One region of the Micromonospora sp. NBRC 107095 genome, then DNA from elsewhere that is predicted to be linked to it. Evidence: predicted binding sites of a transcription regulator. Region 1 holds the regulator's gene; the other holds the start of a gene.

Region 1 (14,854 bases):
CGGCCAGCGCATCTCGTCCAGGGTGGCGGGGGCGAGGACCGCGCCGGCCGGGTCCAGCGCGGCCGGGTCGGCCAGGAACGCCGCCCAGCGGGCCATGTCGGTGGCGGTGCTCCAGAGCTGGGCGGCCGGGCCGACCGCGCCGAAGTCGGTCGGCGGTTCCGGGTGCACCTCGTCGGAGTACGCGTCGACCAGGAACCCGGTGGCCGCCGTCGGCCGTGGGGTCACTGTCGTGTCGGTCAGCCCCAGCGGCGTCAGGATCCGCTCGGTGAGGGCCTGCTCCCAGCTCCCGCCCCGCAGCCGGGCGACGAGCTGGCCGAGGACCGCCATACCCAGGTTCGAGTAGTGGAACCGGCGGCCGGTCGGCAGCACCCGCTCGGCGCGGTCCAGCTCGGCGACCAGTTGGTCGGCGTCCGGTGCGCGAAGGCTGTCCCAGACGTCGCCGAACGGCTCGCGTTGCAGGCCAGCGGTGTGCGACAGCAACCGGCGTACGGTCAGCTCGCCGTGCGCCGGGAGGTCGAGGTGCCGGCCCACCGGGTCGTCCAGGTCCAGCAGCCCGTCGTCGCGGCACTGCAGGACCAGCACCGCGGTGAACGTCTTGGTGACCGAGCCGATCCGGAACTGGGTGCCCGGCTCCAGCGGGTTGTCGGTGCCGGTCATGCCGACGGTGCGGGTCCAGAGCGGTCGGTCGGCCCGGTGCAGCGCCGCCGACACCGCCGGCACCCGTGCGTCGGCCTGCACCCGCCGGACGAGTCGGTCCAGGTGCTCGTGCACGCGGCTGTCCGGCACGCTCACCCGAGGTCCCGGGCCAGCATCGGGCCCAGCGGCGCACCACCGAGCAGGTGCGCGTGCACGTGGAACACCTCCTGCCCGCCGTACGCGCCGGTGTTGAACATCAGCCGGAAACCGTCGCCGAGCAGGCCCTCGTCCTCGGCCACCGCGGCGGACGTCGCCAGCACGTCGGCGGCCAGCGCCGGGTCACCCTGGGCGAGCGTCGCGACGTCGGCGTAGTGCTCCTTCGGAATGACCAGGACGTGCACCGGCGCCTTCGGGTCGATGTCACGGAAGGCGAGCGTGGTGTCGGTCTCCCGGACCACGGTGGCCGGGATCTCCCCGGCGACGATGCGGCAGAACAGGCAGTCGGATCCCATCCGGGCAGTCTAAGGAGAAGAGGGCTACGGCAGGATGTCCGGCATGACGGATCGGGCGGTACTCGTGACCGGAGCTTCGCGTGGCATCGGCCGCGCGGTGGCGGAGGCGTTCGCGGCCAGCGGGGACCGGGTGGCGATCCACCACCGGGACTCCGCCGAGGCGGCCGAGCAGGTCCGCGCCGGCCTGCCCGGCACGGGGCACGTCGTGGTCCGCGCGGACCTCACCGACCCGGACGCGGTCCGGGCGATGGTCGACCGGGCCGCCGAGCTGCTCGGCGGGCTGGACGTGCTGGTCAACAACGCTGGGACGTACGGCGACCGCGACGACCCGCACCCGATCTTCGGTGCCTCGTACGAACAGTGGCAGAACCGCTGGCGGCAGGTGCTGGAGACCAACCTGACCGGAGCCGGCAACGTCATCTGGTGCGCCGCCCAGCACATGCGGGAGCGCGGCGGGCGGATCGTCAACGTCTCGTCCCGGGGCGCGTTCCGCGGTGAGCCGCACCAGCCGGCGTACGGTGCCAGCAAGGCGGGGCTGAACGCGTTGGGTCAGTCCCTCGCGGTGGCGCTCGCGCCGTACGGCATCGCGGTGGCCACCGTCGCACCGGGGTTCGTGGCGACCGACATGGTCACCGAGTATCTGCGCGGTGATGAGGGCGCCGCCATCCGGGCGCAGAGCCCGTTCGACCGGGTGGGCCGGCCGGAGGAGATCGCCGCCGCGGTGCACTGGCTGGCCTCGCCCGAGGCCGAGTGGGCCTCCGGCACGATCGTCGACCTGAACGGGGCTTCGTACCTGCGCAGCTGACCTCGCGACCCAGGCCCGGTGCGGCGTTCACCGACGGACCGGGCGGTGCGCTGCGCCTCCTGCGGGCGGACGGCGGATACCACGGTGAGCGTGATGCCTGTCAGCCATCTTGATGACTGACAGGCATCACGCTCACCGGAGTGGGCGGCCCCGATCCCGCCCGAACCACCGGCCCGCAGGCCGCGCCACCAGCGGCCGAAGCGCACGCGGGCCCAGGCGGGCGGCCGAAGCGAGCGGCTGCCCAGGGTCGCGGTGGGTCGGCGGTGGCCCGGCTACCAGCGGCCGAGCCGGGTGGCGAGCACACTGAGGGCCGCCACCCCGGCCGTCGAGGTGCGCAGCACAGCCGGCCCGAGGCGTACGGGTCGACCGCCGGCGTCCGTGAAGGCGCTCAGCTCGGCCGGGGCGATGCCACCCTCCGGGCCGACCACCAGCACGATCTCACCGGTGGCGGGCAGCTCGGCGGTGGTGAGCCGGTCCTCGGCCTCCTCGTGCAGCACGAACCCGGCGGCGGCACCGGCGATCCGGCGGGCCACCGTGGCGGTGGACTCGTCCGGCGCACCGGCCACCACCGGCAGCCACGGTCGGCGGGCCTGCTTGGCCGCCTCCCGGGCGGTGGCCACCCACTTCTCCCGGGCGCGTACGCCCCGGTCGCCGCGCCACTGGGCCACCGAACGCGACGCCGCCCAGGGGACGATCTCGTCCACCCCGACCTCGGTCATCGCCTGCACGGCCAGCTCGCCCCGGTCGCCCTTGGCGATGCCCTGCACCACGACGATCCGGGGGACCGGCGCGTCCGCGTACCCCCGGGAGGTGACGGTGACCTCCAGGCTGCCCCGGCCGACGGCCGTGACCACGGCGGCGGCCGTGCCACCCCGGCCGTCGGCGAGCAGCAGCTCCTCGCCGACGCGCAGTCGCTGCACGGTCGCGGCGTGGTGCCCCTCCGGGCCGTCCAGGGTCAGCGTGCCGCCGGTGGGCAGCGCCTCGACCAGGAACAGCGGCGCGGACACTCAGGCGTGCCCGTTGAACGCGTCGCGCATCCGGGAGAAGAAGCCACCCTGCTTGGACAGCTCGGCGACCTCCTCGCCACGGGTCTTGGCGAAGTCGCGCAGCATCTTCTCCTGGTCGGCGTCGAGCTTGGTCGGGGTCCGCACGTCGAGGTGGACGTAGAGGTCACCCCGGCCGGTGCCGCGCAGGTGCGGGACGCCTCGGGCCCGCAGCCGCAGCGTGCTGCCCGGCTGGGTACCGGGCTTGACGTCGACCGGCTCCTCGCTGTCCAGCGTCTTGATGGTCAGCCGGGTGCCGAGCGCGGCGGCGGTCATCGGCACGGTGACCCGGCAGTGCAGGTCGTCGCCCTTGCGCGAGTAGACGTCGTGCGGACGTTCGTGGATCTCCACGTAGAGGTCGCCGGCGGTGCCGCCGCCCGGGCCGACCTCGCCCTGCTGGGCCAGCCGGATCCGCATGCCGTCCTCGACCCCGGCCGGGATCTTCACGGTCAGCGAGCGGCGGGTGCGGACCCGGCCGTCACCGGCGCAGGTCGGGCAGGGGTGCGGGATGGTGGTGCCGTAGCCCTGGCACACGGTGCACGGCCGGGCGGAGACCACCTGGCCGAGGAAGGTGCGCTGCACCGACTGCACCTCGCCCCGGCCGCCGCACGCCTCGCAGGTGGCCAGGTGCGTGCCGGCGGCCGTGCCGGCACCGGAGCAGGTGGTGCAGAGCACAGCGGTGTCGACGGTGATCGGCGCCTCGACGCCGAACGCCGTCTCGTGCAGGTCGAGTTCGAGCCGCAGGATCGCGTCGGCTCCCGGGCGGGTACGCGGCCGGGGGCCGCGGGCGCCGCCGCCCGCACCGCCGAAGAACGCGTCCATGATGTCCTGGAAGCCGACGAACGGGCCGGCTCCACCGGGGCCGCCCGGGCCACCGGCGCCGCCGCCCGGGGCGAGCGGGTCGCCACCCAGGTCGACGATCTGCCGCTTCCGGTCGTCCGAGAGGACCTCGTACGCGGCGTTGATGTCCTTGAACTTCTCCTGAGCCTCCGGGTCCGGATTGACGTCCGGGTGGAACTGGCGCGCCAGCTTGCGGTAGGCGCGCTTGATCTCGTCATCGGAGGCTTCCCGGCTCACACCGAGAATGCCGTAGTAGTCCCTGGCCACTGCGTTCCGTGTCCTCATGTTCGTCTCGCGTTGCGCCGGTCGGCGGCCGCAGCCGGCCGCATCGGCCCTGACCAATCAGTTCTGGGCCAGCAACTCGCCCACGTAGCGTGCCACGGCGCGCACCGTGGCGATGTTGCCGGGGTAGTCCATCCGGGTGGGCCCCAGCACCCCGAGGCCGCCCACGATGGTGGTGCCCGGGCCGTACCCGGTGCTGACCACCGAGGCGGCGCGCAGGTTGTCGAACTCGTTCTCGTCGCCGATCAGCACCCGGGTCGTGCTCGGCTCGGTCTCACCGATGAGCTTGAGCAGCACGACCTCCTCCTCCAGCGCCTCGAGGATCGGCCGCAGCGAGCCCTGGAAGTCGAGCAGGCCACCCCGGGTGAGGTTGGCGGTGCCGGCGAGGGCGATCCGTTCCTCGTGCCGTTCGACGAGCGTCTCCAGCAGCACGCTGGCGAGCGTGGTCATGGTCGGGCGCAGCCCGGTCGGTGCTTCCTCGACCAGCGCCTGCACCAGCGGTGGCGTCTCGGACAGCCGGGCGTTGGCGAGCTTCTCGTTGATCAGTCGGCGCAGGTCGGTGACGTCGTCGGCGGGCACCGGCCCGGGCAGCTCCACGAGTCGCTGCTCCACCCGGCCGGTGTCCGCGATCATGACGAGCATCAGCCGGGTGGTGGAGATCGGCACCAGCTCCAGGTGACGCACCGAGGAGCGGGCCAGCGACGGGTACTGCACGACGGCGACCTGCCGGGTGAGCTGGGCGAGCAGCCGCACCGTGCGGTGCACCACGTCGTCGAGGTCGACGGCGCCGACCAGGAAGCGCTCGATGGCCCGCCGCTCGGCCGGGCTGAGCGGCTTGACCCGGGACAGCCGGTCGACGAAGAGGCGGTAGCCGCGGTCGGTGGGCACCCGGCCGGCACTGGTGTGCGGCTGCCGGATGTAACCCTCCTCCTCCAGCACGGCCATGTCGTTGCGGACCGTGGCCGGGGAGACCCCGAGCTGGTGCCGCTCGACCAGCGCCTTGCTACCGACCGGCTCCTGGGTGGAGACGTAGTCTTCGACGATGGCGCGGAGCACTGCGAGTTTCCGGTCGTCGAGACCCATCCTCCGCACCTCCTGTCGCACGTCGGCCGCCGGCGCCCTGGGCCGGCCGAGCCGTCCTGGCACTCGACTGTAGCGAGTGCCAGTCTACGTCGGCAGGCCCGCCGACGCGATGATCAACGGCCACCGGTCGGTGCGGCCCGCGCCACCGCACTGGGCCGATCGGCCCGCACTGCCGGGCGGTGTCGCTCTGGTGCGACGTTGCCACGGGCCCCTACCGTGACATCCATGACTGAACCTCCTCGCCCTCCCGGTTCGGGTGAGCCCGGCAACTACCCGCCGGAGCCGACCTCCCCGGGCCCGTTCCCGTCGGCCGAGCCGCCCACCGCACCACTGTCCGGCGCGCCCGGCCCGGCCGGCTATCCCCCGGCCGGTGGCTATCCGCCGCCCACCGGTGACCAACCGCCGTCAGGTGGCTACCCTCCGGCAGGCGGCTATCCCCCGCCCGGGGGCTACCCGCCCGGCGGCTATCCGGCCGGTGGGGCCTACGGCGGCCCCGGCGGCGGCTACGCCAACAACGAGGACAAGACCTGGGCGTTGGTCGCCCACTTCGGCGGCGCGCTCGGCGCGCTGATCAGCTTCGGTCCGCTGGGCTTCGTCGCCCCGCTCATCGCCTACCTGGCCCGCGGCCAGCAGTCGCCGACCGTCCGGGCGCACGCCCTCGCCGCCCTGAACTTCCAGATCCTCTGGTCGATCATCGCGTTCGTGCTGCTCTTCGTGAGCTGGTGCCTGCTCTTCCTGCCCAGCATCGCCGTCGTGGTGATCCAGATCCTGTTCGGGATCATCGCCGGCGTGAAGGCCAACGAGGGCACCCCGTACCGCTACCCGATGACCGCCAACTTCATCAAGTGAACCGAACCGGCCGCTCCCCCGGCCGGTTCGGCACACCGCCGCCCCCGCTCAGGGCAGCAGGTCGCGGACGACCGCGTCGGCGAGCAGCCGCCCGCGCAGCGTGAGCACCGCCCGGCCGGCGGCGTACCCGTCGGCGGCCAGCAGTCCGCCGGCCAGCGCCCGCTCGGCACCGGCCCGCCCGGCGGCGTCGAGCACCGCCAGCGGGAGACCGCTGGCCAGCCGCAGCCGCAGCATCACGTCCTCCATGTGCGCCTCGTCGACGGTGAGCACCTCCCGGGCCAGCCCGGGAGACGCACCGGCGGCCAACCGCTGGGTGTACGTCGTGGGGTGTTTGACGTTCCACCAGCGCACCCCGCCGACGTGGCTGTGCGCGCCCGGGCCGAGGCCCCACCAGTCCGCACCGGTCCAGTAGAGCAGGTTGTGCCGGCACCGGGCCTCCTCGCTGCGGGCCCAGTTGGAGACCTCGTACCAGGAGAACCCGGCCGCGTCGAGCGCGGCCTCCGCCGCCAGGTAGCGGTCCGCGGCCACGTCGTCACTGGGGTACGCCAGCTCGCCGCGCCGCATCCGGGCGGCGAGCCGGGTGCCGTCCTCGACGATCAGGGCGTACGCGCTCACGTGGTCCACCCCGGCGGCGACGACCTGCTCCAGCGAGGCGGCGAAGTCCTCGGCCCGCTCCCCCGGTGTGCCGTAGATCAGGTCCAGGTTGACGTGGTCGAACCCGGCGTCGCGCGCCTCCAGGGCGGCCGCGGTGGCCCGGCCGGCGCTGTGGGTACGGTCCAGGATCGCCAGCACCCCCGGGGAGGCGGACTGCATGCCCAGCGAGATCCGGGTGTAGCCGGCCGCCCGCAGCAGCTTCAACGATTCCGGGGTGACCGACTCGGGGTTGGCCTCGGTGGTCACCTCGGCGTCGGCGGCCAGCCCCCAGGTGCGGTCGATGCCGTCGAGGATGCGGGCCAGGTCGTCGGCGGGGAGCAGGGTGGGCGTGCCACCGCCGACGAAGACGGTGTCGACCCGGGGCGGTGGGTTGTCGCCCAGCACGCGGGCGGCGAGCGCCAGTTCGGCCAGGACGGTGTCGGCGTACCCCTCGCGGCTGGCACCGCCGCCCAGCTCGGCGGCGGTGTAGGTGTTGAAGTCGCAGTAGCCGCAGCGACTGGCGCAGAACGGGACGTGCACGTACACGCCGAAGCCGCGCGCGCCGACCGCTGCGGTGGCGGTGGCGGGCAACGATCCGTCGACGGGGACGGTCTCACCATCTGGAAGGACGCCGGGCATGGCCACTAGTGTGCCCGGCATGACCTCTCCCGACGTCCTCGTGCGGGTCGCCACGGCCCGTGGGGTGACCACCCTCACCCTGGACAGCCCACACAACCGCAACGCGCTCTCCACGGCTCTGATGACCCAGTTGCTGGCCGGGCTGACGGACGCGGTGGCCGACGAGGCGGTCCGCGTGATCGTGCTCGACCACACCGGCCCGGTCTTCTGCTCCGGGGCGGATCTGAAGGAGACCGCCATGGCGTACGCCAGCGGGACGGTGCCGGCCGGCATGTTGGGTGACGTGCTCGCCGCGGTCTGGGAGTGCCCGAAGCCCGTGCTGGCTCGGGTGGCCGGGCCGGCGCGGGCCGGTGGGCTCGGCCTGATCGCCGCCGCCGACCTGGCCGTCTGCGCCGACGAGGCGACGTTCGCGTTCACCGAGGTCCGCATCGGGGTGATCCCGGCGGTGATCTCGGCGACCGTGCTGCCCCGGCTGCACCCCCGCGCCGCCGCCGAGCTGTACCTGACCGGCGACACCTTCGACGGTCGCCGGGCCGCCGAGATCGGCCTGGTCACGGCGTCGGTCCCGGCGGACGGGCTGGACGACGCGGTGCGCGGCTACTGCGACTCGCTGGTGCGCGGCGCGCCGGGCGCGTTGGCCGGCGCGAAGGATCTGCTGCGCCGGCCGGCCACCGCCGAGCTGCGTGCCGAGCTGGCCCGGCTCTCCGCCGTCTCGACCGGTTACTTCCTGTCCGACGAGGGACGTGAGGGGGTCACCGCGTTCCGCGAGAAGAGGTTGGCTCGGTGGGTGCCCGCTCCGGACGATGCTTCCGCTGACCATGCCGGGTAGGACCGGGGTGCCGCCTTCGGTTGGCGGCACCCCGGTCGTCGGTGGGATCACCAGGCGGTCGCGCCGCCGTCGACCGGGTAGTTCGCCCCGGTGATGTACGACGCCCGGTCCGAGGCGAGGAAGACCACCAGCTCGACGACCTCCTCGGGGCGCGCGAAGCGCTTGAGCAGCGTCTTGGCGGTGATGGCGTCCCGCGCCTCCTGGTTGTCACCGAGGTCGCGTTCGCTGGCCGGGGTGAGGGTGGGCCCGGGGCTGACCGCCACGGCGCGGATCCCGTGCGGCGCGCCTTCGAGCGCGAGCTGCCGGGTCATCCCGATGATGCCGGCGTTCGCGGCGGTGTGACCGACCATCGGCGGGACGTGGCCGCCGATCGTCCCGGCCATGGAGGCGGCGCTGATGATGACGCCGCCACCGCGCCGGACCAGGTGCGGCCAGGCGAACTTCGACACGAAGTACGGAATGTCGAGTTCTCCGGTGATGGTGTAGCGCCAGTCCGCCACGGAGAAGTCGGGCATCGGGCCGAAGCGGAGCGCTGCCGCGTTGTTGTAGACCACGTCCAGCCCGCCGTAGGCGGCGGCAGCGTCGTCGACGAGCGTGCGTACCTGCTCGGGGTCGGTGAGGTCGACCGGCGCGATGCCGGTCATCTCGCCGCCGGCACGGCGGACGAGGTCGACCGTCTCGTCGTTTCCGGCGACCTGGAGGTCGGCCCCGACGACCTTCGCGCCCTCGCGGGCAAAGGCCAGCGCTGCGACGCGGCCCAGACCACCCCCGGTGCCGGTGATCAGCACGACCTTGCCGTCAAGCATTCCCATGACACTCCTCCTCGTTCGGTGACCGACTCGCCCAGGTGGTGGCGGTCAGTCGGATTGACATGTCAACAGGGTTAAGTCCTTGATTGGTCAATCGCTTCCCGCCGTCGCGTACCCAGTGACGCTCCCGACAACCCGGCACCGGGCAGGTGACAGAACCAGCGAGCAGGTGAGATCGCCACCGAAGCGGGAACGTCGCCAACCGGTACGCGACAACGGAGCCGGTCCGAACCGGTCCGAGGCGCCCGAGTCGGGCCCGAACCGCTCGGACGACCCGGAGAGGGCGTGCGGGGACGTACGCTTGGCGGACTGTCGATCTGGGGGTGTGGGTGCGAACTCGGGCAACCGTGGCGGGTGGAGTGGTGCTCATCCTCGTCGCCGTGATCGCGATCTGGCTCGTCGTACGGCAGGTCGGCGACAACCTCACGCTGCCGCTGGTGGCCCGGAAGTGCACGGTGCAGGCCGATGGCCGGGTCGCATTGGACGCCGACCAGATGGCCAACGCGGCGACCATCGCGGCGATCGGCGCGAAGCGTGGGATGCCCGAGCGGGCCGTCGTGGTCGCGCTCGCCACCGCGTACCAGGAGTCCGGGTTGCGCAACCTCGCCGACGGCGACCGCGACTCGGTCGGCCTGTTCCAGCAGCGACCGAGCCAGGGGTGGGGCACCCCGGCGCAGATCCGCGATCCGCGCTACGCGGCCAACCGGTTCTACGCGGCCCTCAAGAAGGTGCGCGGCTGGGAGAAGATGCGGGTCACCGATGCCGCCCAGCGGGTGCAACGCTCGGCGTTCCCCGAGGCGTACCAGAAGTGGGCCGACGACTCCGAGGTGCTCAGCCGGGCACTGCTCGGCGACGCCAGCGGCGCTGTCGCCTGCACCGTGGGGCGCACCCCGGCGATGTACGGCGCGGCGGCGGCGGCGCAGCTGACCCGCAACCTGGTGCTGGACTGGGGGTTGAAGGGCACCGACCCGACCGACCCGACGGGGTTGGCGGTCACCCCGGGCGACCAACGCGACGGCTGGCGGTACGCGCACTGGCTGGTGTCACACGCCCAGGACCACGGGGTGAAACGGGTCCGCTTCGGCGACCTGGAGTGGACCGCGCGCAACGGCTCGTGGGGCCGGGTGGACGGGCAGCAGAGCCCGGCCGGGCAGGTGGTGGCCGAGGTGTTCAACGAGGGTTGACCCGACCCGGATCTCCTAACCGGCAGTGACCGCACAATCCGGCAATATGCATGAAATCCGGCTATTGATCGCCTTGATCTCACTCTGTGCGTTTCTCTCGCTGCGTGGGGTCCCGCTGCGGCCCAATCCCCCAACACACCCTCCCCGATGCCTGGGCCACCGCGTTACGATCGGCGGCCTGTGCCAGAAAAGGTTTCACCTCATGGGGAGGGGTACGACGCGGTGTTCGATTACGGCGACCGGACCGGTTACGAACCGATCAGCGACATTGACCGCAAGGAGTTCCACGAGCAGGGTTTCCTCCTGCTGCGCAACGTCCTGACCGAGGACCACCGGGCGGCGCTGGAGGCGGCGGTCGACCGCGTCTACGCCGAGGAGCAGGCGAAGGGCACCACCAAGAAGGACGGCACCCTGCACCTGCTGGGCTTCCTGGAGCGCGACGAGCTCTTCGGTGAGCTGCTGACCCACCCGATCGCCTTCCCGTACATGTGGGGGCTGGCCGGCTGGAACATCTACACCCACCACAACCACCTGGACGTCACCCCGCCGGCCGCCGAGCCGGAGAAGCCGTACTGGGGTTGGCACCAGGACGGGTACCGGCAGAACTCCGACCCGGAGACGATGGACCCGAACCTGCCCCGGCCGATGTTCTCGCTGAAGGTCGCGTACGTGCTGTCGGACCTCTCCGAGACCGGCCGTGGCGCCACCAAGGTCATCCCGGGCAGCCACCTGTGGAACTCGCTGGACCGTCCCAAGGACCTCAGCGTGCACAACCCGGACCCGGAGGGCACGGTGGAGATCACCGCCAACCCGGGCGACGCCTTCATCTTCGACCGCCGGCAGTGGCACTCCCGCTCGACGAACCTGTCGACCATCACCCGCAAGATGCTCTTCGTCGGCTACACCTACCGGTGGATCCGTCCGCTGGACGAGCTGCACCCCGACGTGAACGGCGAGTGGTACCGCAACCGCACCCCGGTCCAGCGCCAGCTGATCGGTGAGGGCACCCACACCGCCAACTACTGGGGCATCAACTGGGACGGGTACGTCGACGACGAGATCCCGCTGCGCAAGGAGCTCAAGGAGCGCGGTCTGCTCGACCGCAGCATCCCCTGGCTGCGCTGATCACCTGCGTCTGAGAACGGCCCCCGCCACCGTTGGCGGGGGCCGTTCCGTATCCGCTTCCGGGCCACCGGGCACTGGCGTGTCGTCCCGGCGGCACGGGACGGTCAGTTGACGTCCCGGCGCAGGGGCAGCAACACGGCGATCGCAGAGGCGGCCACCGCGTACGCGGTGAGCAGGAGAGCGCCGGCCCCTGGTGGGAGGAGGTGGACGGCGCCGCTGCCGAGTTCCGCGGAGATGGCGTCGGCGACATAGGTGAAATCGGTGAGCGCGGCGGTGGCTCCGCCGGGCAGGATCGGGTACAGCGTGTTGACACCCGGGATCATCATCAGCACCGGCTCCCCCACGTACAGATAGCCGGTCACGACACACAGCGCCGCGATCTGGTGGTGGACGAGGGCGCCCACCCCGGCCCCGAGGAGCAGGTAGACCACCATCGCGACGGCGATACGGCCGAGCAGCGCCAGCACTGTGCTGGCGGGCAGACCGAGTGGGACGCCGCGGGCGGCAGCGACGACGAACAGCGCCACCGCGGCGGTGCCCGCGAGGACGAGCCCGTAGGCGAGACCGACCACCACGTACGTGGCGAGTTTGGCGGTGAGCACCCGCCCGCGGCGCGGCGCGAACAGGAAGGTGACCGCAGCGGTCTGGTGTCGGTGCTCGGAGGTGACCGCGAGGGCCCCGGCTGCGGCCGGCACGAACGCGGTGTAGCCGAGGATGCCGAGGATCGCGCGGAGGCCGGCCTCGGTGTCCAGACCGGGCATCGGCGGGTCGAAGTTCTCCGGCCCCGCCAGCGCCATGGCCCCGAACATGCCGCCGCCCAGCGCAGCCGCGGTGAGCAGTAGGCCGCCCCACATTCGGGTGGCCAGCAGCCTGCGGAACTCTGCTCTGATCAGGAGGTTCATCAGTTGACCGCCTTGTCCCTGGTGAGGTGGAGGAAGAGTTCTTCGAGACTGGTGGTCTCGACGACCAGCTCGTGCACCCGCACGTGATGGGCGGCGGCGAGGTCGGCGATGACCGGCGCGTCCAGCCCCCGTACCCGCAGCCGGTCGGGCCCGACGGCCTCGACGTGCGGTGCCGGGCCGCCGTTGGCCGGGGCGGCCGTCAGGACGGCAGCGAGCGCGTCCACGTCGGGTGAGGTGACCAGCACCGCCGGCGGGCCGGCGAGCCGGGACCAGGGCCCGGCGGCGACGAGTTCGCCACGCCGGATCACCACGACGTCATCCACGAGCTGCTGGATCTCGCCGAGCGCGTGGCTGGAGATCAGGACGGTGCGACCCTCGTCGGCGAACTGACGCAGGAAGCCGCGCAGCCATGACACGCCTTCCGGGTCCAGGCCGTTGCCGGGCTCGTCCAGCAGCAGGACGCGGGGGTCGCCGAGCAACGCTGTGGCGAGGTTGAGCCGCTGTCGCATGCCCGTGGAGAATCCTCGGGTGCGCCGGTGTGCAGCCTCGGCGAGGCCGAGCAGGTCGAGCAGGTCGGTGACGCGGCTGTCCGGGTATCCGCCCATCGCGGCGTAGACGCGCAGGTGGTCACGGGCGGTGTGTCCAGGGTGGAACGCGTTGGCGTCGAACACGGCGCCGACCGTGCGCGACGGCCGGGCCAGTTGGCCGTACGGCCGCCCGCCGATCGTGGCGGTGCCACCGGTCGGCGACACCAGCCCGGTCATCATGCGCATCGTGGTGGTCTTGCCGGCGCCGTTCGGGCCGAGGAACCCGGTGATCACGCCGGGCCGCACGGTGAAGCTCAGATCATTCACGGCGGTGACGTCACCGAAGCGCTTCGTCAGGCGCGACACCTCGATCGCGAGGTGGTCGCCGGTCACGCGCGGGCCGCCATGGCACGCGTGATCGTCTCCACGAGGCCCGGCGCGGCAGGGCTGGAGAGCACCACCTCGTCGAACTCGCCGCCGGCCGCCGCCCGGTCCAGGACGAGGTGCAGCCCTGGTTCCGCCCGGCGGGCCGCCACGAGCTGCCGAGGACCGCCGTACAGGCCCCACACTCCGATCTTCGCGAAGCCGGACACCACGTACCCGCGGCGGGCGCCACGGGCCAGGCGGAGCGGGTTGTCCACCAGGGCGGCCTGCCGCACCGCGGTGAGGGGCGGTGCGAACTGCTCCCGCCCGACCCAGACCCGCTCCCATCCGGTGAACCGAATGTCGATCACATCGTTGGTCACCATGACCGATGCCATCACTCTTCCCCTCTCGTCGTGTCGGATTCGTCAGTCGACGCGGGTGCGCGCCTGTCGGCCGTCGGCAGATCGGTGGGCAGCAGAACGGTCGCCAACAGTCGCGGTATCCGCCCGCCGCCGGGCTGGTTGCCGAGCAACGGGCCCACCAGTGCGTTGAGCCCGGCGGCGAACTCGCCCAGTTCGGCGTCGGTCAGGTGCAGCACGAGTTGCTGGTAGCCCACGCCATCGGCGGTGAAGTCGATCCGCTCCCGGGCGAGATAGCGGGAGAACTCCGACAGCAGGCTCGACATGAACGCCGTGAAGTAACGGGCGTGGTCCTCCGGCGTAGCCGTGGCGAGGGCCGCGGGATCGAGCGTGGCGCCGCGCGCGGGCAACGCGTACACCCGCTCGACGGCACCGCGCACTCTGCGTTCATCGATCACCTCGACCAGCCCGGCCTTCACCAGGATCGCCAGGTGCCGGTACATCGTGGCCTGTGGGACATCGGGCAGCAGCTCGAGCAGGCCCTGTGTGGTCAGGCGCGTGCCCGCGACCGCCCGCAGGATCCGGATCCGCACCGGGTGCAGCGCCAGGTCCGCCCAGCGTTCTCTCGACATCTCCACAACCGAACGTTATCACTATCGATAGTGATAACGGAACGGGGCGTTCCACCGGGTGGGCGGTTAGGCTCTCGATGTCAGCTACGGGTGGCGAGACGCCGGCGGACCTTGTCCCGGATGGACTCCGGCAGGTCGGGTGCCTCCAGCAGGCGGGGCAGCAGCTCCGGCTCCAGGCTGGTGGCCCGGAACACCTCGCCGATGGTCACCCCGTGCGCCGGCCGGTCCACCACCTCGACCGGGTCACCCGGGCCCACCTCCCCCTCGCGCAGCACCCGCAGGTAGGCCCCGGGCGACGCCCGCACGGTGAACCGCTTGATCAGATCGGGTACGCCCCAGAACCCGGCGAACGTGGTGCAGGGGGTGCGCGGCTTGGTCACCTGGAGCACTGCCGATCCGACCTGCCACTGCTCACCGATCACCGCGCCGGTCAGGTCCACCGCGTACGTGGTGAGGTTCTCGCCGAAGCCGCCAGGCCCGATACCGCGCCCCAGTTCGGTGGCCCACCAGGCGGCGTCCTCTTCCGCGTAGGCGTAGACCGCCTGGTCCTCGCCCCCGTGGTGGGCCCGCTCGCCGATGAAGTCGCCAACCACCCCGTCGACGCGGAACAGCACAGGTGCGTCCACCGGCCGCTTGTCGATGCCGCTGCGCCCGCTCGCGTCGCCGGCCCACTCCGCCTCGGTCACCACGCCGAGGTTCACCGCTGCCACCCTGCCCGTCATGACGGTCAGCCTAGCGGGGGCCAGCGGGTCGACCCGCCCTCAAGATCGTCCACCGGTACCGAGGGCGGCCCTCAGCC
Region 2 (14,854 bases), on a different contig from region 1:
TGGCGCCGTCCGGGACAACGCCCTGGGTACGGTCGGTTTGGGTTTCACCGGTCGCGTCTGTCGCTCGGACCTGGAGCCGGTGTTCGCCGGGTGTGGCGTCCCAGCGCCAGGACCACTGCACCCAGGTGTCCACTGACACGGTGGGGGCCAGCGTGGCCGCCTGCCACTGGCCGTCGTCGACGCGTACCTCGACTCGGCGGATGCCTCGGTGCTGCGCCCAGGCCACCCCCGCGACGGTGACCGGCCCGGCGGTCAGCCGGTTGCGTCTGCGGGGCGTGTCGATCCGCGACTGGGTCTTGATTGGCCCCTGGCGGGACCATCCGCGCGGCACCCAGTACGCGTCGAAGTCGGCGAACCGGGTCAGCTCGAGTTCGGTCACCCATTTGCAGGCTGACACGTAGCCGTAGAGGCCCGGCACCACCATCCGGACCGGGAAGCCGTGCTCGACCGGCAACGGCTCGCCGTTCATTCCGACGGCCAGCAGCGCGTCCCGTCCGTCGCGCAGCGCGGCGGTGGGGGTGCCGCAGGTCCAACCGTCGACAGACCGTCCGACGACCTGGTCGGCGTCGTCGTCGGGTTCGACCTCGTCCAGCAGTTCCCGCAGGGGTACGCCGAGCCAGCGGGCGTTGCCGATCAGGTCACCGCCCACCTCGTTGGAGACGCAGGCCAGGGTGACGTACCGCTCGACCAGCGGTCGGGCCAGCAGATCCGCGTAACTGTAGGTGCGCTCCTTGCCGACCCGCCCGTGGATCCGCAGCCGCCAGGTGTCCGGGTCGACCTGGGGCACCACCAGCGCGGTGTCGATCCGGTAGAACCCGAAGTTCGGGGTGACGTACGGCGCCAGTTGGGCCAGCGAGAGGTTCGCGCCTGCCGGCACGGCCGGTGCGGGGGCGACCGGCGCGGGCAGGCGGATCGCGTCCCGGGCGGCGGACACGCCGCGCCGACCCGCCAGCCAACGCCCGCCAAGACCGGCCACCACGGCCGTTCCGAGCAGCACCCCGCTCCCGGTGAGGAATCGCCGCCGCGACTCCGGGTCCACCTCGGCGGGCCCGACCGGCTCGACCGCCGGCGTCGGCCCGCCGGAAGACACCGGCGCCGGCCCAGCGGGAGGCCCGGAGGTCGGCCCGGCGGAAGACACTGGCGTCGGCCCAGCGGGCGACACCGGCGCCGGCCCAGCGGGAGGCCCGGAGGTCGGGCCGGCGGGCGACACCGGGCTGAGGGGTGGCGTGGGCGGTGACCAGGGCCAGGGGTTCAGTTCGAACGGGCCGGCGATGAACAGCCAGAGCACCAGGGCACCGAGACCCGCGCCGACCACTGACGGCAGTGCGTCGGCGAGGTCCGCGCCGGAACGGGTCAACGCCGCGGCGACGCCGATGGCGCCGAACGTGCCGATGCCCGCCAGGCCGAGTGCCAGCCGACGAACCGCCAGGACGCCGAAGAGGGCGGCGAAGCCTCCCAGCAACACGGCAGTGCCGACCAGCAGCGCAATCTTGTCGGCGGTGCCGAAGAGGTCGATGGCGAGTTGCTTGAGTGACTCGGGGACGGCGTCGACGATGACCCCGCCGACTGCGACCAGGGGTGCCGACCGGGGGCCGGTCAGCACCGCTACCGGTTCGGCGATCCCGATCGCGACGGCGGCGGCGGTGATTCCGGCCAGCGCGGCGTACCGCCGTGACGTGGTGCTCATCGGCCCAGTGTGCGCGATCATCTCGGCCGGTCGCCAACAACGTCAGCGTTCGGTAATGACCTGCCAGCCGGCGAAACGGGCCGGGGCGCACCGCCGTACGGCGGTGCGCCCCGGAACGGGTGTCGCTACCGGATCAGAAGCCCGGGCCGTGCTGGTGGCCGTGACCGTGGCCGTGCCCGCCGGCGGCGGCCGGTTCGGCCTGCTCCGGCTTGTCGACCACGAGGCTCTCCGTGGTGAGCAGCAGACCGGCGATCGAGGCGGCGTTGGTGACCGCGTTGCGGGTCACCTTCACCGGGTCGATGATGCCGGCCTTGACCAGGTCGACGTACTCGCCCTTGGCGGCGTCCAGGCCGTTGCCCCAGCTGAGGTCGGCGACCTTCTGGGTCACGACGTAGCCGTCGTGACCGGCGTTCTGGGCGATCCAGCGCAGCGGCTCGACGAGCGCCTTGCGCACGACCGAGACGCCGACCTTCTCGTCACCGGTGAAGCCCAGGTCGTCGTCGAGCACCGAGAGGATCTGCACCAGGGCGGCACCGCCGCCGGGCACAGTGCCCTCCTCGACCGCGGCCTTGGTCGCCGCGATGGCGTCCTCGATGCGGTGCTTGCGCTCCTTCATCTCGACCTCGGTCGCCGCGCCGGCCTTGATGACGGCGATTCCACCGGAGAGCTTCGCCAGCCGCTCGGCCAGCTTCTCCCGGTCCCACTCGGAGTCGGAGGCCTCGATCTCCTTGCGGATCTGGGACACCCGGTCGGCGACGTCGGCCTTCTGGCCACCGCCGTCGACGATCGTGGTGTTCTCCTTGTCGACCACGACGCGCCGGGCGGTGCCGAGCACCTCCAGGCCGACCTGGTCGAGCTTGTAGCCCAGCTCCGAGGCGACCAGCTCGGCGCCCGTGGAGATCGCGATGTCCTGGAGCATCGCCTTGCGCCGGTCACCGAAGCCCGGGGCCTTGACCGCGCAGACCTTGAGGGTCTTGCGCAGCGAGTTGACCACCAGGGTGGAGAGCGCCTGGCCGTCCACGTCCTCGGCGATGATCAGCAAGGGCTTGCTGTTCTGCAGGACCTTCTCCAGCAGCGGCAGCAGCTCCTCGATCGCCGAGATCTTCTGGGTGGTGACCAGGATGTACGCGTCCTCGAGGACGGACTCCTGGCTCTCCAGGTCGGTGACGAAGTTCGGCGAGATGAAGCCCTTGTCGAACTGGAGACCCTCGGTCACGTCCAGTTCGGTGGTGAGCATCGAGCCTTCCTCGACGGTGATGACACCGTCGCGGCCGACGCGCTCCATCGCCTCGGCGATCAGATCGCCGATCGTGGAGTCCTGCGCGGAGATCGTCGCCACGTTGGCGATCGAGTCCTTGCTGGTGACCTCGGCAGCCTTGCCGAGCAGCGCCTCGGAGACCTTGGTGGCCGCCGCGTCGATGCCCCGCTTGAGGCCGGCCGGGTTGGTCCCGGCGGTCACGTTGCGCAGACCCTCGCGGACCATGGCCTGGGCCAGCACGGTCGCGGTGGTGGTCCCGTCGCCGGCGACGTCGTTGGTCTTGGTCGCCACCTCCTTGACCAGCTGCGCGCCAAGGTTCTCGTACGGGTTGGTGAGCTCGATCTCCTTGGCGATGGTCACACCATCGTTGGTGATCGTCGGCGCACCGAATTTCTTGTCCAGGACGACGTTGCGCCCGCGCGGGCCGAGGGTGACCTTGACCGCGTCCGCGAGGGCGTTGACACCGTGCTCCAGCAGGTGCCGGGCGTCGTCCGAGAAGCTCAGGATCTTCGCCATGAATGTCCCTTCGAAGCGCCATTGCCCCGGCCCGGCGAGCCGGACCGGGGCAGTGGCACTGATCGGTTGCTTACTTCTCGATGACCGCGAGGACGTCGCGGGCGGAGAGCACCAGGTACTCCTCGCCGGCGTACTTGACCTCGGTGCCGCCGTACTTCGAGTAGAGGACGGTGTCGCCGACCTGCACGTCAACCGGAACCCGGTTGCCGTTGTCGTCGACGCGCCCCGGGCCCACAGCGAGGACGGTGCCCTCCTGCGGCTTCTCCTTGGCGGTGTCGGGGATCACGATGCCCGACGCCGTGGTGGTCTCAGCCTCGTTCGCCTGGACCACGATGCGGTCCTCGAGCGGCTTGATCGCAACCTTGGTCGCGGTAGTCACGGGCATACCCTCCTGGGGTACTGGTTTCGTTGCTGACCAGCGGGGCTGGCCAGCGTCAATCTGCCTCATGCCACCGGGCGGTGCCGTCGTCGCGGGTGCCGGTCCGCCTGGCGTGCGCACCCGGGTCGCGAGACCCGGAAGCTGGCACCCTCAGGGTGAGAGTGCTAATCGCAGGTTATTCCGTGGCTAGCACTCCGTCAAGGAGAGTGCCAGCGCGTCGCGCCCCGCCAGCCAGGATTTCCGGCTCGGCCGGGACAATGGCCGGGTGGATCTCGATCAGCTGGCGGCGCTGCGTACCCCTGAGGGGTCGGCCGCGCTCACCGCGGCGGCCGGGCTGGCCGGCGGTGACCCGCTGGCCGCGGCCTCGGCGCTGCGCGCGGCCGGGGTGCCGCCCACGCTGGCCGCGGCGGCCCTCACCCAGGCCGAGTTGCGCCACCGCGCGGTCGGCAAGTTCGGTCCGGCCGCCGCTGGGATGTTCCTCACCCGCCCCGGCCTGGAGCAGGCCACCCGCCGGGTGGTCGCCGACCGTCGGGCCGCCCGGTTGTCCGCGGCCGGCGTGCGCACGCTGGCCGACCTCGGTTGCGGGCTGGGGGCCGACGCGCTGGCCGCCGCCCGTGCCGGCATCCGGGTGTACGGGGTGGAGGCCGACCCCGTGACCGCCGCGATGGCCGCCGCCAACGCCACCGCGGCCGGCCTGGCCGAGCTGTTCACCGTCGAGTGCGGCGACGCGACCGGGTTCGACGTGTCAGGCGTCGAGGGCGTCTTCTGCGACCCGGCCCGCCGCACGAGCGGCACCGGGCGGCGGATCTTCGACCCGCGCGCCTACTCGCCGCCGTGGGACTTCGTGACCGGGCTGGCCGAGCGGGTGCCGCGCACCGTGGTGAAGGTGGCGCCGGGCCTGGACCACGCGCTCATCCCGGCCGGGGCGGAGGCCGAGTGGGTCGGTGTCGACGGTGACCTGGTCGAGGCGGCGCTGTGGTGCGGCGAGCTGGCGGAGGTGCCCCGCCGCGCCACCCTCTACCGGCAGCGGGGCACCGAGATCCACCGTCACCAGCTCACCGGCTCGGGTGCCGCCGAGGCGCCGGTCGGGCCGGTACGCCGCTACCTGTACGACCCGGAGCCGGCGGTGGTGCGCGCGCATCTCGTCGCCGAGCTGGCCGCCGAGCTGGGTGCCACCCTGGCCGATCCGAGCATCGCCTACCTCTACGCCGACCAGCCGACCCGCACCCCGTACGCGCGCTGTCTGGAGATCACCGACGTGTTGCCGTTCTCGCTCAAGCGCCTGCGGGCGCTGCTGCGGGACCGCCGGGTGGGCCGCGTGGAGATCCTCAAGCGGGGTTCGGCGCTCGTCCCGGAGCAGCTCCGCAAGGACCTGCGGCTGGCCGGGGACGAGGCGGCGAGCCTGGTGCTCACCCGGGTCGACGGCGCACCGACGGTGCTCATCGGCCGGCCGGTCCACTAACGTCGTCGCCGTGGCGGGACAGGGCACGCCGGCGACGGCACTGTTGGTCAAGCGCGGGATCGCGCATCGCACCCATCCGTACCGGGTGTCGCCGGACGCCCCGAACTACGGCGCGCTGGTGGCGGTGGCGCTCGGCGTGGCGCCGGAGCGGGTGTTCAAGTCGCTGGTGACCACTGTCGACGGGGCGCTCACCGTGGCGGTCGTTCCGGTGACCGGCGAGCTGGATCTCAAGGCGCTCGCGGCGGCGGTCGGCGGCAAGCGGGCGGCGCTGGCGGATCGGGCGGTCGCCGAGCGGGCAACCGGCTACGTACGCGGTGGGATCAGCCCGCTGGGGCAGCGTCGGCGGTTGCCCACGGTGCTGGACGAGTCCGCGCTGCGGCTGCCGACGATCTACGTCTCGGCTGGTCGGCGCGGACTGCAACTCGAACTGGCAGCGGCGGATCTGGTGGCGCTCACCGACGCCCGCACCGCGGCGTTGCAGACCAGCTGACGACGGTCGTTACGTCGCCTTCCCCGTGGGATACCCGCGGAGTAACAGTCGCGTTGCTGAATTGTTATCGCTCCCAACAAACTAGGCACCTGCGCGGTCTTGTGGAGCCGGTGTGACGCGAAATACGTTGCCGGACACAACAAAACAACACCTCCCCCACCTCCGAAAGGACCCTGCACATGCGTAAGGGGATCCTCACCATCGCCGCCGTGGGCCTGCTCACGACCGGCGGCTTGACCGCTTGCAGCGACGACTCCGGCGACAACGGCGCCGCCGCCAAGACCCCCAAGATCGGCGTCATCCTCCCGGACAGCAAGTCCTCGGCCCGCTGGGAGACCGCGGACCGTCGGTTCCTGGAGGAGGCGTTCAAGGCCGCCGGCGTCCAGTACGACATCCAGAACGCCCAGAACGACAAGACCGCCTTCCAGACCATCGCCGACCAGATGATCACCAGTGGCGTCACCGCCCTGATGATCGTCAACCTGGACTCCGGCACCGGCAAGGCCGTGCTGGACAAGGCCAAGTCGCAGGGCGTCGCCACCATCGACTACGACCGGCTCACCCTCGGCGGCTCCGCCCAGTACTACGTCAGCTTCGACAACGAGACCGTCGGCAAGCTCCAGGGCGAGGGCCTGTCGAAGTGCCTGACCGACAAGGGCGTCAAGAACCCCGTCGTGGCGTACCTGAACGGCTCCCCCACCGACAACAACGCCACCCTGTTCAAGGCCGGCTACGACTCGGTGCTCAAGCCGAAGTTCGACTCCAAGGAGTACGTCAAGGGCCCCGAGGACGCGGTGCCGGCGTGGGACAACGCGCAGGCCGCGACGATCTTCGAGCAGCAGCTCACCAAGGCCAACGGCAAGATCGACGGCGTGCTGGCCGCCAACGACGGTCTCGGCAACGCGGCCATCTCGATCCTGAAGAAGAACAAGCTCAACGGCAAGGTGCCGGTGACCGGGCAGGACGCCAGCACCGAGGGTCTGCAGAACATCCTCGTCGGTGACCAGTGCATGACCGTCTACAAGGCGGTTCGGGAAGAGGCCAAGGCCGCCTCCGACCTGGCCATCGCGCTCGCCAAGGGCGAGAAGAAGGACACCGGCCAGACGGTGAAGGACCCGGAGGGTGGCCGCGACGTCCCGTCGGTGCTGCTCACCCCGAAGGCCATCTACAAGGAGAACGTCAAGGACGTCATCGCCGACGGCTACGTGACCAAGGAAGAGGTCTGCGCCGGGGCGTACGCCAAGCTCTGCGCCGACGCCGGTATCAGCTGACCGACGCCGCAGTACCCGCCGGGACGACCATCGCCGCCCGGCACGGGAGCACCCTCCCGTGCCGGGCGGCGCCCGCCGGACGGGCCCCGACCCTCCCTTAAGAAGGAGACCCCCGTGTCCGCGACTCCCCTGCTGGAACTCCGCGGGATCGACAAGAGCTTCGGTCCCGTCCAGGTGCTCCGCGACGTCGCCCTGACCGTCCACCCGGGCGAAGTGACCGCACTGGTCGGCGACAACGGCGCCGGCAAGTCGACCCTGGTGAAGTGCATCAGCGGCATCCACCCCATCGACGCCGGAGAGTTCCTGTTCAACGGTGAACCGGTACACATCGGCAGCCCCCGCGACGCCGCCACGCTCGGCATCGAGGTCGTCTACCAGGACCTCGCGCTCTGCGACAACCTGGACATCGTGCAGAACATGTTCCTCGGCCGGGAGAAGCGCAGCGGCATCGTCCTGGACGAGCCGACCATGGAACAGCTCGCCGCCGAAACGCTGGCGGGGCTCTCCATCCGCACCGTCACCTCACTTCGCCAGCACGTCTCCAGCCTCTCCGGCGGTCAGCGCCAGACAGTGGCCATCGCCAAGGCGGTGCTCTGGAACAGCAAGCTGGTCATCCTGGACGAGCCCACCGCGGCGCTCGGCGTGGCACAGACCGCCCAGGTGCTCGAACTGGTCCGCCGCCTCGCCGACAACGGCCTGGCCGTGGTGCTCATCTCGCACAACATGAACGACGTCTTCGCCGTCTCCGACCGGATCGCCGCGCTGTACCTCGGCCAGATGGTCGCCCAGGTGAAGACCACCGACATCACCCACGCCCAGGTGGTCGAGCTGATCACCGCCGGGCGCTCGGGCGGGCTCGGCCTCGCCACCGACCCGGGCAGCAACGGCGACGGCCCGCAGCCGGCCGACTCGATCTCAGGAGGCGTCCGATGACCACCACCGCCGTGCGGAAGGACGGCCCCGCCGCCGTCACACCCCCGCCGACCGTCGGGGGCCACGTCCGCAACTACCTGAGTCGGGTACGGGGTGGCGACGTCGGCGCGCTGCCGGCCGTGCTCGGCCTGATCGTGCTCTGCACCGTCTTCGCCATCATGCGGCCGTCGTCGTTCCTGTCCGCCGGCAACTTCGCCAACCTCTTCACCCAGGGCGCGGCGGTCACGCTGATCGCGATGGGTCTGGTCTTCGTGCTGCTGCTCGGCGAGATCGACCTCTCCGCCGGCTTCGCCAGCGGGGTCTGCGCGGCGGTGCTGGCCAATGTGGTCACCGTGCTCGGTTACCCCTGGTGGGTCGCCGTGCTCGCCGCGATCGCCACCGGCGTGGTCATCGGCACCACGCTCGGCATGCTGGTCGCGAAGATCGGCATTCCGTCCTTCGTGGTCACCCTCGCCGGTTTCCTCGCCTTCCAGGGCGTCGTGCTGCTGCTCGTCAAGGAGGGCACCAACATCTCCGTCCGCGACGAGGTGCTGGTCGCCATCGCCAACCGCAACCTCGCCCCCACAGTGGGCTGGGCGCTGACCGCCGTCGCGGTCGTCGGCTACGCGGCGGTGCAACTGCTGCGTCACCGCACCCGGGTGGCCCGCGGTCTGATCACCGACCCGATCGCGGTGGTGGCGCTGCGGATCGGCGGGCTCGCCGTCATCCTCGGCACCGCCGTGTACGTGCTCAACCTGGAGCGCAGCCGCAACGTCCTGATCAGCTCACTCAAGGGCGTGCCGATCGTCGTGCCGGTCATCGCGGTGCTGCTGGTCATCGGGACCTTCGTGCTGCAACGCACCAGCTACGGCCGGCACATCTACGCCGTGGGCGGCAACCGGGAAGCCGCCCGGCGGGCCGGCATCGAGGTCGACCGGATCCGGATCTCGGTCTTCATGATCTGCTCGTCGATGGCCGCCATCGGTGGCATCGTGGCGGCCAGCCGGGCCAACTCGGTCGACCCGAACACCGGGGGCAGTAACGTACTGCTCTACGCGGTGGGCGCGGCGGTGATCGGCGGCACCAGCCTCTTCGGTGGCAAGGGCCGCGTCCTCGACGCCGTGCTCGGTGGCGCGGTGGTCGCGGTCATCGAAAACGGAATGGGCCTGATGGGGTACAGCGCGGGAGTCAAGTACGTGGTCACCGGCGTCGTGCTGCTGCTCGCCGCCAGCGTCGACGCGCTCTCCCGCCGCCGCGCGGCAGCCACCGGCACCCGCTGACCGCGCGGGAGGTAGCACCAGCATGCGCCCAGGACCGAGCCAGGATGACGTCCGACGGCAGAACCTCGGTGCCCTGCTGCGGCACGTGCACGTCCACGGGGCGACCACACGCGCCGAACTGACCACCACGCTGGGCCTCAACCGCAGCACCATCGGCGCGCTCACCGCCGACCTGTCCGCAGTGGGGCTGGTCAGCGAAGGGGCACCGAAGGAAACCGGCCGGGCCGGACGACCGTCACTTGTCGTCCGGCCCGAGTCGGCCCGGGTCTACGCGTACGCGTACTCGGTGGAGGTGGACCGCCTGCGCGCGGCCCGGATCGGGCTGGGCGGCGCGGTCCTGGACCGCCGGGATCTGGACCGGCCGCGCGGCCTGCTGGCCGCGGAGGCCGCGCCGCTGCTGGCCGGCGCGGTCAAGGAGATGCAGCAGACGGTTCCGGCGGACGCGATCTGCGTCGGTGCCGGCGTCGCGGTCTGCGGCATGGTCCGCCGGGACGACGGTCTGGTCCGGCTCGGCCCCACCACTGGCTGGGTGGACGAGCCGATCGGCGCGGCCCTCGCCGACGAGTTGGGCATCGCCGTGCCGATCACCGTGGGCAACGTCGCCGACGTCGCCGCGTTCGCCGAGCATGCCCGGGGTGTGGCGGCGGGCTGCGACAACGTCCTCTACCTGTACGGCGACGTCGGCGTGGGGGCCGGCATCATCGCCGGTGGACGTCGGCTGACCGGCCACGGCGGGTACGGCGGCGAGGTCGGCCACATGAAGGTGGTCCGCGACGGCAAGCAGTGTGAGTGCGGCGCCCGGGGCTGCTGGGAGACCGAGATCGGCGAGCACGGCCTCCTGCACGCCGCCGGCCGCTCCGACGCCCGGGGCCGCGACGCACTGTTGGAGGTCTTCGACGCGGCCGACCGGGGAGACGCCCGGGCCCAGACGGCGGTCCGTCAGGCCGGCGACTGGCTCGGCTTCGGGGTGGCCAACCTGGTGAACATCTTCAACCCCGAGATGGTCATCTTCGGGGGGACCATGCGTGACCTCTACCTCGCGGCGGCAGCCCAGATCCGCAGTCGGCTCAACTCCAACGCGCTCGGTGCCTGCCTGGAACACGTCCGGCTACGCACCCCGAAACTGGGCGGTGACGCGCCCCTGATCGGCGCCGCCGAGCTGGCCTTCGAACGGCTCCTCGCGGACCCCCTCGACGTGGGCTGAGCCGCGTACGCTGTCCGGCGTGGATGTCGAGCTGCGCGCCTCCGACGACGACCGCAACCGGGTGGTCGCCGCGCTGCACCAGCACACCGCGGCGGGCCGGCTGACCCTGGACGAGTTCTCCGAGCGGGCCGGTGCGGTGTGGACGGCGCGCACCCTCGGTGACCTGGCCGCGCTGACCCGCGACCTACCGGCCCTGCCGGACCCGGTCGTCGATGCCAATCCGGTCGGGCGCGGGCGTCAGGAGTTGCTGATGGTCTTCGCCGCCGCGGCGCTCACCCTGCTGCTGCTCGGCGGCCTGCTCGCCGTCACCCGCTGATCCGGGCCGCCCGACGGTGAACTGATCGTGCGATCAGTCCGTACCAGTGGGCGGACGGGCAACCGGCAGGTACGGCTGCCCGGTCCAGACGCGTTCCGGTCCGGACCGAGGAGGCACCACAGACATGGCACCGCTCAGATCCGCCCATCGCCGACTGGGCAATCGGACCCACCGTGCGGCGTTGCTGCTCATCGCGATCATCGCGGGGGTCGGTGTCCTGCCCGGAGTGGCCGTCGCCGCGCCCGCTGGCGGCCAGCAGCTCAACGCCGCCGACATGACACTGCTCAACGGGGTGCGGCTGGCCGGGCTGTGGGAGATGCCAGCCGGCCAGATGGCCGCCGAGAAGGGGCAGTCCGCCAAGGTCCGGGAGATCGGCGCCGGCATCGCGAACGAGCACCAGAAGCTCGACGAACTCGTCGTGGAGGCGGCCAACAAACTCGGCGCGACCATCCCCTCGGAGCCGACGGCCGAGCAGAAGGGCTGGCTGGCCGAGATGCAGAAGGCGTCCGGCGCCCGCTTCGACCAGATCTTCGTCACCCGGCTCCGGGTCGCCCACGGCAAGATCTTCCCGGTGATCGGGGCGGTACGGGCCAGCACCCGGGACGCCACCGTCCGCAAGCTCTGCGAGGACGCCAACGGATTCGTCCAGCACCACATGCAGATGCTGGAGAGCACCGGCCTGGTCCGCTGGCCGGAGCTGCCGCCGGCCGCGCTGCCCGCCCCGGGTGAGGACGGGCTGCTGGCCGCCGCCTCCGCCAACACCGGCCCCCAGGTCGGGGTCAGCAGCACTGTCGTCTGGCTGGTTTTCCTCGCCGCGCTGGGCACCGGCGGGATCGCCACGTACCGGATGTTGCGCCGCAGCTGACGGTCAGCGGTGGCAGCGGTTGGTGGCTCGCGTCAGCGGTCTACCTGGGTGAAGTCCCAGGAGTGCGGGGCGCGGGCCACCAACAGGGCCGGCGGATCCGGCAGCGGGCGCGGGTTGCTGCGCCACTTGGAGATGACCACCACTCGGTGGTCGGTGGAGGAGAAGACCTCGCTGGAGACGTGCAGCGGGTCGTGCTCCACCTCGGGCAGGGCGGTGTCGCACACCCAGGTGATCAGGTCGGCGACGCCGTACGCCTCGGCGCGCGCCTCCCACATCCGCACGATCATGTCCGCCGCCTCCGTCACACGCTGACAGTGGTCAGCGGCATCGCCGAATCGGCCGGCAGGTCCAGTCGGCTCGGCGCGACCCCGGCGGCGACCAGGTGCGAACCGAGCGCGGCCACCATCGCACCGTTGTCGGTGCACAGCTTCGGCCGGGGCACCCGGACCTGGATGCCGTACTTCTCGGCCCGCTGCTCGGCCATCGCCCGCAGTCGGGAGTTCGCCGCCACTCCCCCGCCGATGACCAGGGTCTCGATGCCCTGGGCGCGGCAGGCGGCGAGCGCCTTGCTGGTGAGGACGTCGCAGACCGCCTCCTGGAAGGACGCGGCCACGTCGGCCACCGGCACCGGCTCGCCGGCGCGCTGACGAGCCTCGACCCACCGGGCCACCGCCGTCTTCAGACCGGAGAACGAGAAGTCGTACCGGTGGGCGGCGAGGTCCTTGGCGGCGGTCAGACCCCGGGGGAAGGCGATCGAGGCGGCGTCGCCGGCCCGGGCCTCCCGGTCGATGGGCGGACCGCCCGGGAACGGCAACCCGAGCAGCCGGGCGACCTTGTCGAACGCCTCGCCGGCCGCGTCGTCGATGGTGGCGCCCAGCGGGGTGACGCCCCGGGCCAGGTCGTCGACGAGCAGGAGGGACGAGTGGCCGCCGGACACCAGCAGCGCGATGGCGGGCTCGGGCAGCGGGCCGTGCTCAAGGGTGTCCACCGCGACGTGGGCGGCGAGATGATTGACGCCGTAGACGGGTTTCTCGGCAGCGAGCGCGTACCCCTTGGCGGCGGCGACACCGACCAGCAGGGCACCGGCCAGTCCCGGCCCGGAGGTGACGGCGATCGCGTCGATGTCGGCCAGCGTGACGCCCGCCTCGGTCAGCGCCCGGTCCATGGTCGGCACGATGGCCTCCAGGTGTGCCCGGCTGGCCACCTCCGGCACCACACCCCCAAACCGGGCGTGTTCCTCGACGCTGGAGGCGAGCGCGTCGGCCAGCAGGGTGTGTCCCCGCACGATGCCGACGCCGGTCTCGTCGCAGGAGGTCTCGATACCCAGGATCAGTGGTTCGTCAGCCATGGTCGCGTGGTCCGTCCCCGGTCAGCTCGGCGTCGCGCCGCATGACCAGCGCGTCGGTGTTGCTTGGTTGGTAGTAGCCGCGGCGCACCCCGATCGGCTCGAACCCGTACGTCGCGTAGAGCCGCTGTGCCGCGGCGTTGTCCACGGCGACCTCCAACAGGGCGCTGCGGGCGTCGCGCCGGGCCGCCTCGGCGAGCAACTCCTCCAGCAGGGCGCGGCCCACACCCCGCCGCTGGGCGTCCCGGCGGACGGCGATGTTCTGCACCCAGACCTCGTCCGGGGGTACGCCGGCGAGCCCGGCGTACCCGAGCACCGAACCGTCCTGGTCAACGGCGACCCGGTAGTGGTGCCCGTTGGCGAGTTCGCTCCAGAACATGGCGGGCGACCACTGCTCGGCGCCGAAGAGGTCCGCCTCGATCGGCAGCACGTCGTCGATGTGCCACCAGCGGAACGGTTCGAGCCGTACCGCCGTCATGGCAGGACCGGTTTGCGGCCGGTCGCCGCCACCGCGTCGGGGCGGCGCAGGTAGAGCGGGGTGAGCCGCTCGCCGGGCGCGCCCGCCCGGATCCGCTCCGCGGCGAGCAGCGCCAGCACTGTCGCGTCCGGGTAGCGCGGCTCGACCCGGACGGGCAGGTCCAGGACCTCGGCGTACCGGTGCGCCCCGTCACCGACAGCGATCGTCGCGCCCAGTTCGCGGGCGCGCGCGGCGGCGACCCCCGGTGCGGACACCTCAGGCCCGACGATCCGCTGACCGGCGCCGTCGTAGACGGCCCAGTAGAGCTCCTTGCGCCGGGCATCGCTGCCCGCCAGGACGGGCGCGCCGGACGCCGCCGGGTAGCCGATGGCGTCCAAGGAACAGACACCGTACGTGGGGATGCCGAGCACCTGACCCATGGTCGCGGCGGTGACGAGCCCGACCCGCAGCCCGGTGAACGGTCCCGGGCCGAGCCCGGCGACGATGGCGGTCAGGTCACGCGGGCGCGCGTCGGCGTCGGCGAGGACCGCGTCCACCTGGGGCGCGAGCAGCTCACCGTGCGCGCGGGCATCGACAGTGCACCGCTGCGCCCGCGACGCCACGCCGTCTGCCGAGACCTCCACCAGCGCCGCGGTGACCGCGGGGGTCGAGCTGTCCACCACGAGTACGAGCACGGTAAGCCAGCCTAGCCGCCCCGCCCCGCGCCCCGGTCACGCCCCGCCCCACCACCCGCCTGTGGCCCCCGCCCCGCCTCGTCCCGCCCCGCCTCGTCCCGCCTCGTCCCGCCTCGTCCCGTCCCGCCGCAGACTGCCCCGCCGCAGGCTGCCGCCGCCGCCGTCGGCCGCCGCGCCCAATGCCTAGCCACTGACGAGTCCTGCAACCACATTCGCTAACGAGCCTGATGTCTGTGAGTCATCGTGATGACCCACAGACATCACGCTCATCGAAGCGAGGCCCGGCAGGTCATGCGCCAGCGATTGCGGGGCGCGCGGATCGCACCGCAAGTCGCCGACCTGCCGCAGCGGGATCCCGGGCATCTCGCCGGTGGGAGACCATGCCGACATGTCATCTACTCGCCTCGTCACCCTTCTCGGCGGTGAAGTACGGCATCAACGACAGCTGCGCGAGCTGAGCCAGCGTCAGTTGGCCGCGTTGGCCGAGGTCGACCAGGCGGTGGTGGCCCGGTTCGAACGCGGTGAGCGAGCGCCGACCCTCCCGGTGCTGGAGCGATTGCTTGCCGCGATGGACGTGCAGTTGGTGGTCGGGGTCGAGCCGTTGGACGCGCACCTCGACGCCCAGATCGACGACCTGGCCGCCCGGCCGATCGCCGAGCGGATCGACGGGTTGGGGCTGGATCGGCTACTGGATCGGCTCACCGATTTCCCGCAGGT

Evidence for each region. The regulator HrcA, encoded in region 1, represses chaperone genes, less so after heat shock. The targets are predictions, from matches to a motif close to GGTTNGCACNCTCNNNNNGAGNGTGCNAACC.
Region 2: the regulator HrcA is predicted to act here: its motif matches at 3,980-4,010, upstream of groES (co-chaperone GroES).

What each region holds. Positions count from the first base shown of each region.
Region 1 covers NZ_BSTU01000003.1:605,332-620,185, forward strand. The annotation lists gene QSK15_RS19610 (serine hydrolase domain-containing protein) at 1-792, opposite strand, end outside; gene QSK15_RS19615 (histidine triad nucleotide-binding protein) at 789-1,148, opposite strand; gene QSK15_RS19620 (SDR family NAD(P)-dependent oxidoreductase) at 1,192-1,953, shown strand; gene QSK15_RS19625 (16S rRNA (uracil(1498)-N(3))-methyltransferase) at 2,226-2,960, opposite strand; gene dnaJ (molecular chaperone DnaJ) at 2,961-4,103, opposite strand; gene hrcA (heat-inducible transcriptional repressor HrcA) at 4,179-5,201, opposite strand; gene QSK15_RS19640 (DUF4870 domain-containing protein) at 5,427-6,050, shown strand; gene hemW (radical SAM family heme chaperone HemW) at 6,099-7,322, opposite strand; gene QSK15_RS19650 (enoyl-CoA hydratase-related protein) at 7,342-8,151, shown strand; gene QSK15_RS19655 (SDR family NAD(P)-dependent oxidoreductase) at 8,199-8,963, opposite strand; gene QSK15_RS19660 (hypothetical protein) at 9,284-10,144, shown strand; gene QSK15_RS19665 (phytanoyl-CoA dioxygenase family protein) at 10,367-11,269, shown strand; gene QSK15_RS19670 (ABC transporter permease) at 11,374-12,171, opposite strand; gene QSK15_RS19675 (ABC transporter ATP-binding protein) at 12,171-13,091, opposite strand; gene QSK15_RS19680 (hypothetical protein) at 13,088-13,459, opposite strand; gene QSK15_RS19685 (helix-turn-helix domain-containing protein) at 13,459-14,055, opposite strand; gene QSK15_RS19690 (MOSC domain-containing protein) at 14,136-14,777, opposite strand; gene QSK15_RS19695 (carbohydrate ABC transporter permease) at 14,849-14,854, opposite strand, start outside.
Region 2 covers NZ_BSTU01000006.1:392-15,245, forward strand. The annotation lists gene QSK15_RS25660 (molybdopterin-dependent oxidoreductase) at 1-1,687, opposite strand, end outside; gene groL (chaperonin GroEL) at 1,821-3,461, opposite strand; gene groES (co-chaperone GroES) at 3,532-3,840, opposite strand; gene QSK15_RS25675 (THUMP-like domain-containing protein) at 4,106-5,302, shown strand; gene ybaK (Cys-tRNA(Pro) deacylase) at 5,313-5,792, shown strand; gene QSK15_RS25685 (sugar ABC transporter substrate-binding protein) at 5,972-7,063, shown strand; gene QSK15_RS25690 (ATP-binding cassette domain-containing protein) at 7,178-7,996, shown strand; gene QSK15_RS25695 (sugar ABC transporter permease) at 7,993-9,255, shown strand; gene QSK15_RS25700 (ROK family protein) at 9,278-10,459, shown strand; gene QSK15_RS25705 (DUF1707 SHOCT-like domain-containing protein) at 10,479-10,775, shown strand; gene QSK15_RS25710 (DUF4142 domain-containing protein) at 10,900-11,640, shown strand; gene QSK15_RS25715 (hypothetical protein) at 11,673-11,927, opposite strand; gene tsaD (tRNA (adenosine(37)-N6)-threonylcarbamoyltransferase complex transferase subunit TsaD) at 11,942-12,988, opposite strand; gene rimI (ribosomal protein S18-alanine N-acetyltransferase) at 12,981-13,463, opposite strand; gene tsaB (tRNA (adenosine(37)-N6)-threonylcarbamoyltransferase complex dimerization subunit type 1 TsaB) at 13,460-14,137, opposite strand; gene QSK15_RS25735 (helix-turn-helix domain-containing protein) at 14,526-14,854, shown strand, end outside.